Regions from separate parts of the Bacillus sp. PK6-025 genome, predicted to be linked through region 2. Evidence: a T-box and tRNA genes for the amino acid it is inferred to sense, from the RefSeq annotation. Region 2 holds a T-box; the other holds one or more tRNA genes.

Region 1 (4,417 bases), 510 kb from region 2:
AGTGAAATGGCGGCCCTTCATAAAAAAAGAGCAAAGCTCATTCGCCCGCTTTGCTCTACTCTTTAGACTCCTTCATGTCAAAAACCGATTTTCCGGTCGATTTAATCTTATACCACATCCAGTCGAACACTTCGTTGATCTCATGGATCTGACCGGTGACTTGTCCTGCTGAAGCCGTATATTTTTCGCCATTAACAATCGTGACATCGCCGTCGACTTTGCCCTCTATAATCAGCTTTCCGTTTTTCACGGTCACATCGCCTTTGACAACTTCGCCTTCAGGTACGATGACCGTGTTGTTTTTCACTACGAGATTGGGCTGGCTTGATACGCTGAAATCCTGATCGTTTTTCCAGCTGGAGAAAAAGCTGCCGCCCATCAAAATGATAAACAAAGCTGCCGCCACTAAAAACGGATGGGCTTTAAGCCACCTGTTGATCGATGCCGTTCGCTTTTCCTTCGGCAGATTCGCCAGCACATCGGCTGTAAAGTTCGCCGGAGCTGTAAGATGCGACGTGCTCTGGACAAGAGCGATGGATTTTTCCATTTCATGAAGGTGCTTTTTGCAGTCTTCGCATGATTGGAGGTGCTCTTTTAATTGCGATTCATCTTCCGGTAGTATGTCTCCGTCAAGGTATTTATGCATAAGCTGAACAATATGCTCCGGACAGCTCATTTCATCACCCCACTTAAAGATCCCTTAATTGTTTTCTGAGAGCCTCTCTGCCCCTGTGTATCCTCGTTTTCACCGTACCTACGGGAATATTAAGGATTTCACTGATCTCAATGAGTGAGAGCTCATCAATGTACTTTAATACGATGACCGTCCTGTATTTATCGGGAAGCCTTAAGATTTTTTCCTGGATGGTGCTGTGCAGCTCCAAAGAAACCACTTCATCCTCTGGAAGCGCAACATCCGCCGCAACCTGGGAATACATCGTCAGTCCTTCAGTCCCCGCCACCTCTGCATCCAAGTAATAGTCCGGCTTTTTTTTACGGATACGATCGATGGTCAAATTGGTTGCGATTCGATAAAGCCATGTGGAAAATTTCCGGTTGATATCAAAACTGTCGATATTCACGTATGCTCTGATAAACGCTTCCTGCGCAATATCTTCCGCCTCATGCGCATTGCCGAGCATACGGTAGCAAAGCTGATAAATTTTGTCTTTGTAAATATCCACGATGTCTGCAAATGCATTACGATCGCCTTTTTTCACCTGTTTGATTCTTTTTTTAATCATTGTTTCCATATTTATCTAACCTCTGCCTTCACCGGTCTTTATGTATACGAATTGATTTTTATAAGGTTTCATTAAATTCATAAAAATAGTTTATCAAATTTTTGGCAGGGTGTAGATGCTTTGACAGGGATCATGCGCTTAATATTAGCTTAAAATTATTATACAACCTAAATATTATGAAGTTGAGACTTTTTTATAAAAAAAAGCAGCCTAAGGCCGCTCTTCAACCGCACCTAAAGCAGCTTTTCGCCAAACAGCGACCCCATTAAGGCGACTGCCGCTTCAGCCGTCCTGTTTTTCTCATCCAATATCGGGTTGACTTCGACAAACTCAGCGGACGTAATCAGCTTCGATTCTTCCAGCATTTCCATCGCCAGGTGGCTTTCCCTGTAGCTGATGCCTCCCGCTACCGGGGTTCCGACACCAGGCGCATCGTTCGGATCAAGCGCGTCTAAATCGAGTGACAGATGGACACCGTCCGTTCTGCCGTGCAAATAGTCTATCGTTTCTTCCATCACCCTCGTCATACCGAGGCGGTCGATTTCATGCATTGTATACACTTTGATCCCTTTGTCGCGAATCAATTCTTTTTCCCCGTCATCAAGTGACCTCGCACCGATGATGACGATGTTCTCCGCTTTAATTTTCGTTTCTTTTCCATAGATGCCTGTCAGCCCTTCATGGCCGATCCCCAGGCTGATGGCGAGCGGCATACCGTGAATATTGCCTGAAGGAGACGTTTCTTTCGTATTTAAATCAGCATGGGCATCATACCAGATCACACCCAGGTTTTGATAATGCTTCACAAGGCCGGCCAGCGTTCCGATCGCTATGCTGTGGTCACCGCCCAGCACGAGCGGAAAAGCACCTGAAGCCACGATCTTATCAACGGTCTCAGCAAGTTTTGCACTCGCTTTTGTAATCGCTTTCAAGTTTCTCAGCTCTTCAGATGCCGGCTCCCCGCCTTCTTTCTCATCCTCTCTTTGCCCGATTGTCATATCGCCGAGGTCTTCAATATCCTGACAAAGGCTTTCCAACCGTTCATTAACACCGGCACAGCGAATCGCGCTCGGTCCCATATCGACTCCCCGCCTCAGCTGACCGAGATCCATCGGTACGCCAATCATTGAAATCTGCTGTTTTAACATATGATATCCCCCTTTCAGACCTTCATTGTACCTTCCAATTCGGAATTGACTCAACAAGACATTTTTTTGAATAGTTATACAAAAAAGACAAAATAAAAAGGACATCCTAACAGGATGTCCAAAAACTGGGCTAGCTGGATTCGAACCAGCGCATGACGGAGTCAAAGTCCGTTGCCTTACCGCTTGGCTATAGCCCAATAATGGTGGAGGGGGACGGATTCGAACCGCCGAACCCTGAGGGAGCGGATTTACAGTCCGCCGCGTTTAGCCACTTCGCTACCCCTCCAAAAACAGTGCCGGCCAGAGGACTTGAACCCCCAACCTACTGATTACAAGTCAGTTGCTCTACCAATTGAGCTAGACCGGCATGATACGGTATCTTATGCAGTTACCGGCGCGGTTGTGACATAAACCGATCCAGAAAAATGGTGGAGGATGACGGGATCGAACCGCCGACCCTCTGCTTGTAAGGCAGATGCTCTCCCAGCTGAGCTAATCCTCCGCAGTACAGGACGTACAAGTGCATGCGTTGCAACAGGACGTTGCGATCTTAGCATGCCTTCCTTTTAAAAATTCCGGCATTCGCAGCGTGCTGTCCAAAAAAGAATGGTGACCCGTACGGGATTCGAACCCGTGTTACCGCCGTGAAAGGGCGGTGTCTTAACCACTTGACCAACGGGCCATCATCGTGTTTCAAGCAGCTCTCGTAAAGCTGACAAAAGTTATTATATACAGGTTCCTCCCCATTTGTAAAGGGGTAAATTAAAATTTTTATTTTCAAATTTTTTATTCATAAACATTGAGAAAAACGCAGAAATTTTGTTTAAAATAGGGCTATCTGATGTGCAAGAGAGGGGACGCGAAAAATGATACTGGTAAGTTCATGTCTGGCTGGGGTGGAATGCCGCTATAACGGATCGCACAGCTATGTGGGGAAAATCAATAAGCTTGTTGAAGAAAAAAAAGCGGTGATTGCTTGTCCCGAGCTGCTCGGCGGATTTCAAACGCCAAGGGAACCGGCCGAAATTATAGGCGGGTCGGGAGAAGACGTTTTAGACGGCAGGGCGGTGATCAACACAGAATCGGGAAAAGACGTAACAGACCTGTATATAAAAGGAGCTTATCTAACATTGGAGATGGCAAGGCAAATCAAGGCTGATACGATCGTGTTGAAGGAAAACAGCCCGTCTTGCGGTAGCGGCCATATATACGATGGAAGTTTCTCAAGCCAAAAAATAGCCGGCAACGGCGTTACGGCGGCGCTTCTGAAAAAAGAAGGCTTCCGCGTGATTTCCGAACACCAAATAGACGAGCTGTAATACCTGAACATAAGCGCAGTTCATCTGCGCTTTATTTTATGTCGGCAATCCGTTGTTTAGAACTTTATTGAAATAAAATTTTAATATTTACCTTTTGTTATTGAAATAATATTCCACCCTTAATATACTGAAAATTAAGAAATATATGCACTTCATCATCAGGAGGAGTTGTCGATGGAAAACAGCCATTTAGGTTCATTAACGACCGAACGCCGAAATGAAAGATCCAGGCGCATTCACCAGTCAAAGACGATTGATATTTTGAAAATCATCAATGATGAAGACAAAACTGTGGCCGAAGCTGTACAAGAAGTCTTACCAGAAGTTAAGACCGCCGTTGACTTCGCCGTCGGGTCGTTAAAGAAAGGGGGACGGATCATCTACATCGGTGCCGGTACAAGCGGGAGACTCGGCGTACTCGATGCAGCTGAATGCCCGCCGACGTTCAGCATATCTCCCGAGTCGGTCATTGGCATCATTGCAGGAGGAGAAAAAGCTCTGTACAAAGCCGTCGAAGGCGCTGAAGATCACGAGGCATTCGGCAGACGGGATTTATCAGCCGTTAACCTCTCAAACAATGATACCGTAATCGGAATCGCCGCCAGTGGTCGGACTCCATACGTTCTCGGCGCTTTGAAGTATGCCAGGGAAAGTGGCGCCAAGACCGTCTCACTGACATGCAACAAAAACTCGGCGATCAGCCAGG
Region 2 (4,417 bases):
CGGTTATCGATACGAGCAGGTCCGAACCGCTGCCCTTTGCCGGCTCCGCTTTTTCCGGGACGAAATAGCGGAAGGCCGCAAATGCGCCTGCGGCTAAAATGACGGCCGCCAACAAAAACACAAAGACTTTTTTCATATTCGCCCCCGCCAATTGAAAGAAGCAAGAAAACGATTTTCCTTGCTTCTTTTCTCCTATTTTTTATATGTATAATGTCCGGCTACCTTTCCTTTGCTTGTCGGAAATCCCAAAGCTCTAAAAGCTTTCGGGCTTACATCCAACACAGCGCCCGGCATTCTGCCGACATCATATTTATAGACTGTAATGACTTTCTTTGGTTTTGCTTTAGAATAGGCTCTTATTTTTGTGCCTTTTCTCGGAACATCGAAGCCCATCTTTGTGGCGCAGTCCCAATGGCCGAGCCTTTTGCCGTCAGCGCCGACTTTGCCCACGCCGTTGTACCAAGTGATGTAGCCGCTGACTTTTTTCGTTTTAGCACTCGCCTCACCGGCAAAATTGAATGCCAATAGCAAGCTGCCTGCCAAAACAAAAACAGAAAAAAGTATCTTCTTCATATAAAAATATCCTCCGTGAATGGGATTTTTTTCTGACATTCAAATTATACCTTTTTTCATAGAAATGGTATTTTACAGTTTGTTTACGTTTAAAATGCAATTATTACGCCCAGTTTTCTACCAGACTATCAAGAACAGATGACACCTTTGCCGGGATCGTTCGTATATAAAAGAGAAACCGAAATGAATAGGATGATCACAGTGAAAAAATCGAAACTGATCTCGTTATCCGCGGCTGCGATGCTTTTCGCCGTTCCCCTATCTGGATGTTCATCATCCGCTTCAGACCGTTCACAGGAGGTCTCAGAAGACCAATCCATTCAAAAATACGATCTCGTATGGTTTGATTACGTGAATGACAGCGAATCCGACAAAGCACCTTTACTGAAAGCATCATACGTGAAAAATGGGAAAGAAAAGACGGAGACTTTCAAAAAATATGTAGAAAATGTGGAAAATGTCGAACAGCCTTATATTAAAATCCGCGATCATGAAGCCTTCATCTACCGTCCCCCATACATCAAATATGACCAGGAGCCGCTTGAGGGCGTCGTCAAAGATAAAGTGGAACAAAAAAGCAGTGATGAACAATGAAGAAAAAAAGCGCTCCTCTTATTTTGATCATGGCACTGTCTCTCTTGCTGCCTTTTGCTCAAGCAGAGGCAACAGGCAGCAATGGAACATCCGGAACCAAGGCTTCGAGTTCCTCGGCTAATAACAGCTCTTTAAAAACACGTCCGGGTTCAGTCAACCAGAGAATGCGCAGTTATATGAATCAGTCTGCGAGCCGACAATATTTAAACAAGAGCAGTCAGTTCAACGCCATCCAGCGGACACTGCCGTCCAATGCCCTGTACAAAGGGAGCATCAAGCAAACACTCAATCAAAATCCTGCTGGATCAGCCTTTTTGAATTACTACTTTCCATACTGGATGATCTTCCACGCGGGCGGATATACAGCAGAACAAAAAAGCATGCTCCGCACCGCCGGAATCAAAGAAAAAGCGCTCTCTGAACGAAAAGAAAAAAGATATTGGCTGTTGATTGAAGATCAAAACGGAAAAGAACATGCCGTCCTCGTCTCGAAAAAACAGTATGACAACATTCAAAAAGGGGATCGGGTTGAAGTGCGCCGCAAACAGATCACCAAAAAATAGCTGAAACAAGAGCCGGTCATCATCATGATGCCGGCTTTTCTCGTCATATCAAAAAAGGGCTTGCATGGATGAAAACCATCTGTTAAAATTCGTTTCATAGCTAATGATTCTGAAAATAAAAAGGCAGGCGTCACGATTTGGATAGATCCCCCCATCTTCGACAGGAAGAACACGACACACTCATCAAGCTGAAACGCATGCCGATCGAGTCCTTGAATCTTGAAGCCATTTCGGTTGCCACCAACCTTTACCGGTCAGCGCAAAAGCTCCGCGTCAAAATGGAGACCGAGATCCTTTCCTCATATCAATTGTCATGGACGGCTTTTTCGATTCTTTACGATCTATGGGTATGGGGCAGGCTTGAAACGAGAAAACTCGCTGAACTGTCAGGCATTTCAACAGCCACTGCGAGCAATGTCATTAAAACGCTTGAAAAAAAGAACTTTTGCGGAAAAAGCACGGATCCGAGAGACCGCAGACACGTATACGCCGAGATCACCCCTGAAGGAAAAGCCGCTATTGAAGAGCTCTATCCGGCGTTCCACAAAGGGGAAACAATGCTGATCAAAGGCATGACAAAAGAGGAGCAGAATACATTGATCGAGCTCCTTCGAAAAGTGAACGACAATCTTCATAAACCATAAGCAACGACGGGAACAAGTAGCGGGCTGTCTCCCTGTTCCAGAGAGCCGGCGGCTGGTGCGAGCCGGTACAAAGGCAGACGCGAATTACCTCCCTGAGCTTTCTTTGTGAACCTTCAAGTAGCAAAGAACGGGAAACCGTTATCTGAAATAGAGCGGAAGACGGAGGTCTTCAACCAGGGTGGTACCGCGTGCATTTGAGCCACGTCCCTTATCGGGATGAGGCTCTTTTTTTATACAAAAAAGGAGGAGTTATCATGCAGCAACAACAATTTGATCAACTGACAACTGCCGAGAAGCGGGAAGTCGAAAGGCAGCTTCACTTATATATGAACGGAGCGGAGGAGGTCATTCCCCCGGAAGAACTGCGGGCAAAGCTGGCCAAATCGATTTTGACCGGCGAACCGCTGAAAATTAAGCTTGGTCTCGATCCGTCGGCGCCTGACGTTCATTTAGGCCACACTGTCGTCTTGAATAAGCTGCGCCAATTTCAGGAAAATGGACATATCGTCCAGCTCCTGATCGGAGATTTCACAGGAAAAATCGGCGATCCGACAGGAAAATCCGCCGCAAGGAAACAGCTGACGGACGAAGAAGTCCGCCGCAATTCCGAAACATACTTTCAACAGTTTGGAAAAGTGCTTGATCAGAACAAAGTCGAGCTTCACTACAACTCAAAATGGCTGAAACGATTAACCTTGGAAGACGTCATTGCGCTCGCGGGCAAAATTACCGTCGCCCGTTTAATGGAACGCGATGATTTTGAAGAAAGAATGGCCATGCAAAAGCCGATTTCGCTTCATGAATTCTTTTACCCGTTGATGCAGGGATATGATTCGGTCGTTCTCGACAGCGATATCGAACTGGGCGGAACGGATCAGCATTTTAACGTGCTCATGGGCAGACACTTTCAGGAAAAGTATGGAAAAGAAAAACAGGTCGTCATTCTCATGCCGCTGCTTGAAGGACTTGACGGGGTTGAAAAAATGTCGAAATCAAAGAACAATTACATCGGCATTGATGAAGACCCTCATGAAATGTTCGGAAAAACGATGTCGCTTCCAGACAGTTTGATGAAAAAATATATCCATCTTGCGACCAACCTGGAGGCGGAAGATAAAAAACGACTTGTCAAAGATTTGGAAACGGGGGCCGTTCATCCGCGAGATGCGAAAATGCTTCTCGGGAAAACCATCGTCAACATGTATCATGGAAGCGAGGCAGCCGAAGCGGCCGAACAGCAGTTTAAAAAGGTTTTTCAGCAAAACAGCGCGCCGGACAATATAACGCCTGTACACTGGCAAGGTGACGGAACGGTGCCTGTCACCGATTTATTGGTGACGCTCGGACTCCTCCCTTCCAAAAGCGAAGCCCGCCGAATGATCCAAAACGGCGGCGTTAAAATCAACGGCATCAAAGCAGAATCGATTCATGCGGATGTGGCGGTCGAACACGGTATGATTATCCAAGTCGGCAAACGGAAGTTTGTCAAATTGCAAATGTCTCAATAAACATTCAGCCTAATCATCCTTTTAAAAGGATCGATTAGGCTGTTTTTCATGAAAAGCGCAGGCGTTAGAATTTGCAACAGGTCGGTATTCAATCGCCTGATGGTTTCGATTCGAAAAGCATATCCGAACGGCCTCCCGAACACCTTGATCTTAATTTTGCCTTCACCTCTCTGATTGCAAATAAGGCCGCCAGCGGCGGCCTGCCATTTTACGATTCATTTGTCTTCTCTTATGCAGCAACAGCGCTGCCATCCTTCCTTCAGCAGCTCAAATGTCAGCTCGTTTGTGTCGGGCACGATCAAATCAGCCCCGCTCAGCGATGTCTCATCACCGACTCCCACCGCAAACATCCCTGCGGATTTGATCGCGGCGATCCCGGCTTCAGCGTCTTCGATTGCTGCACACTGAGACGGAGGCACACCGAGCAGCGCTGCGGCCGTCAAAAAGATTTCGGGGTCGGGCTTTCCGCGAGCAAGCGCAGCCGGGTCAACGACAGCATGAAATTCGTCCATGAGCCCGAGCCGTTGCAAAATAG

The links. The T-box of region 2 lies ahead of tyrS (tyrosine--tRNA ligase). A T-box ahead of a tRNA ligase gene usually reads a tRNA of that ligase, here a tRNA-Tyr.
Region 1: it encodes a tRNA-Tyr, which carries the amino acid that the T-box ahead of tyrS (tyrosine--tRNA ligase) is inferred to sense. The anticodon was not compared.

Annotation. Positions count from the first base shown of each region.
Region 1 is NZ_CP096509.1:179,995-184,411, reverse strand. It holds gene rsiW (anti-sigma-W factor RsiW) at 56-676, opposite strand; gene sigW (RNA polymerase sigma factor SigW) at 690-1,253, opposite strand; gene rocF (arginase) at 1,478-2,392, opposite strand; tRNA gene M1D67_RS01060 (tRNA-Gln) at 2,518-2,589, opposite strand; tRNA gene M1D67_RS01055 (tRNA-Tyr) at 2,594-2,678, opposite strand; tRNA gene M1D67_RS01050 (tRNA-Thr) at 2,687-2,759, opposite strand; tRNA gene M1D67_RS01045 (tRNA-Val) at 2,819-2,894, opposite strand; tRNA gene M1D67_RS01040 (tRNA-Glu) at 3,000-3,074, opposite strand; gene M1D67_RS01035 (2-thiouracil desulfurase family protein) at 3,259-3,711, shown strand; gene murQ (N-acetylmuramic acid 6-phosphate etherase) at 3,886-4,417, shown strand, end outside.
Region 2 is NZ_CP096509.1:693,610-698,026, reverse strand. It holds gene M1D67_RS03540 (PD40 domain-containing protein) at 1-136, opposite strand, end outside; gene M1D67_RS03535 (RlpA-like double-psi beta-barrel domain-containing protein) at 193-573, opposite strand; gene M1D67_RS03530 (hypothetical protein) at 766-1,167, shown strand; gene M1D67_RS03525 (hypothetical protein) at 1,164-1,730, shown strand; gene M1D67_RS03520 (MarR family transcriptional regulator) at 1,928-2,374, shown strand; T-box leader at 2,369-2,586, shown strand; gene tyrS (tyrosine--tRNA ligase) at 2,629-3,882, shown strand; gene pgmB (beta-phosphoglucomutase) at 4,098-4,417, opposite strand, start outside.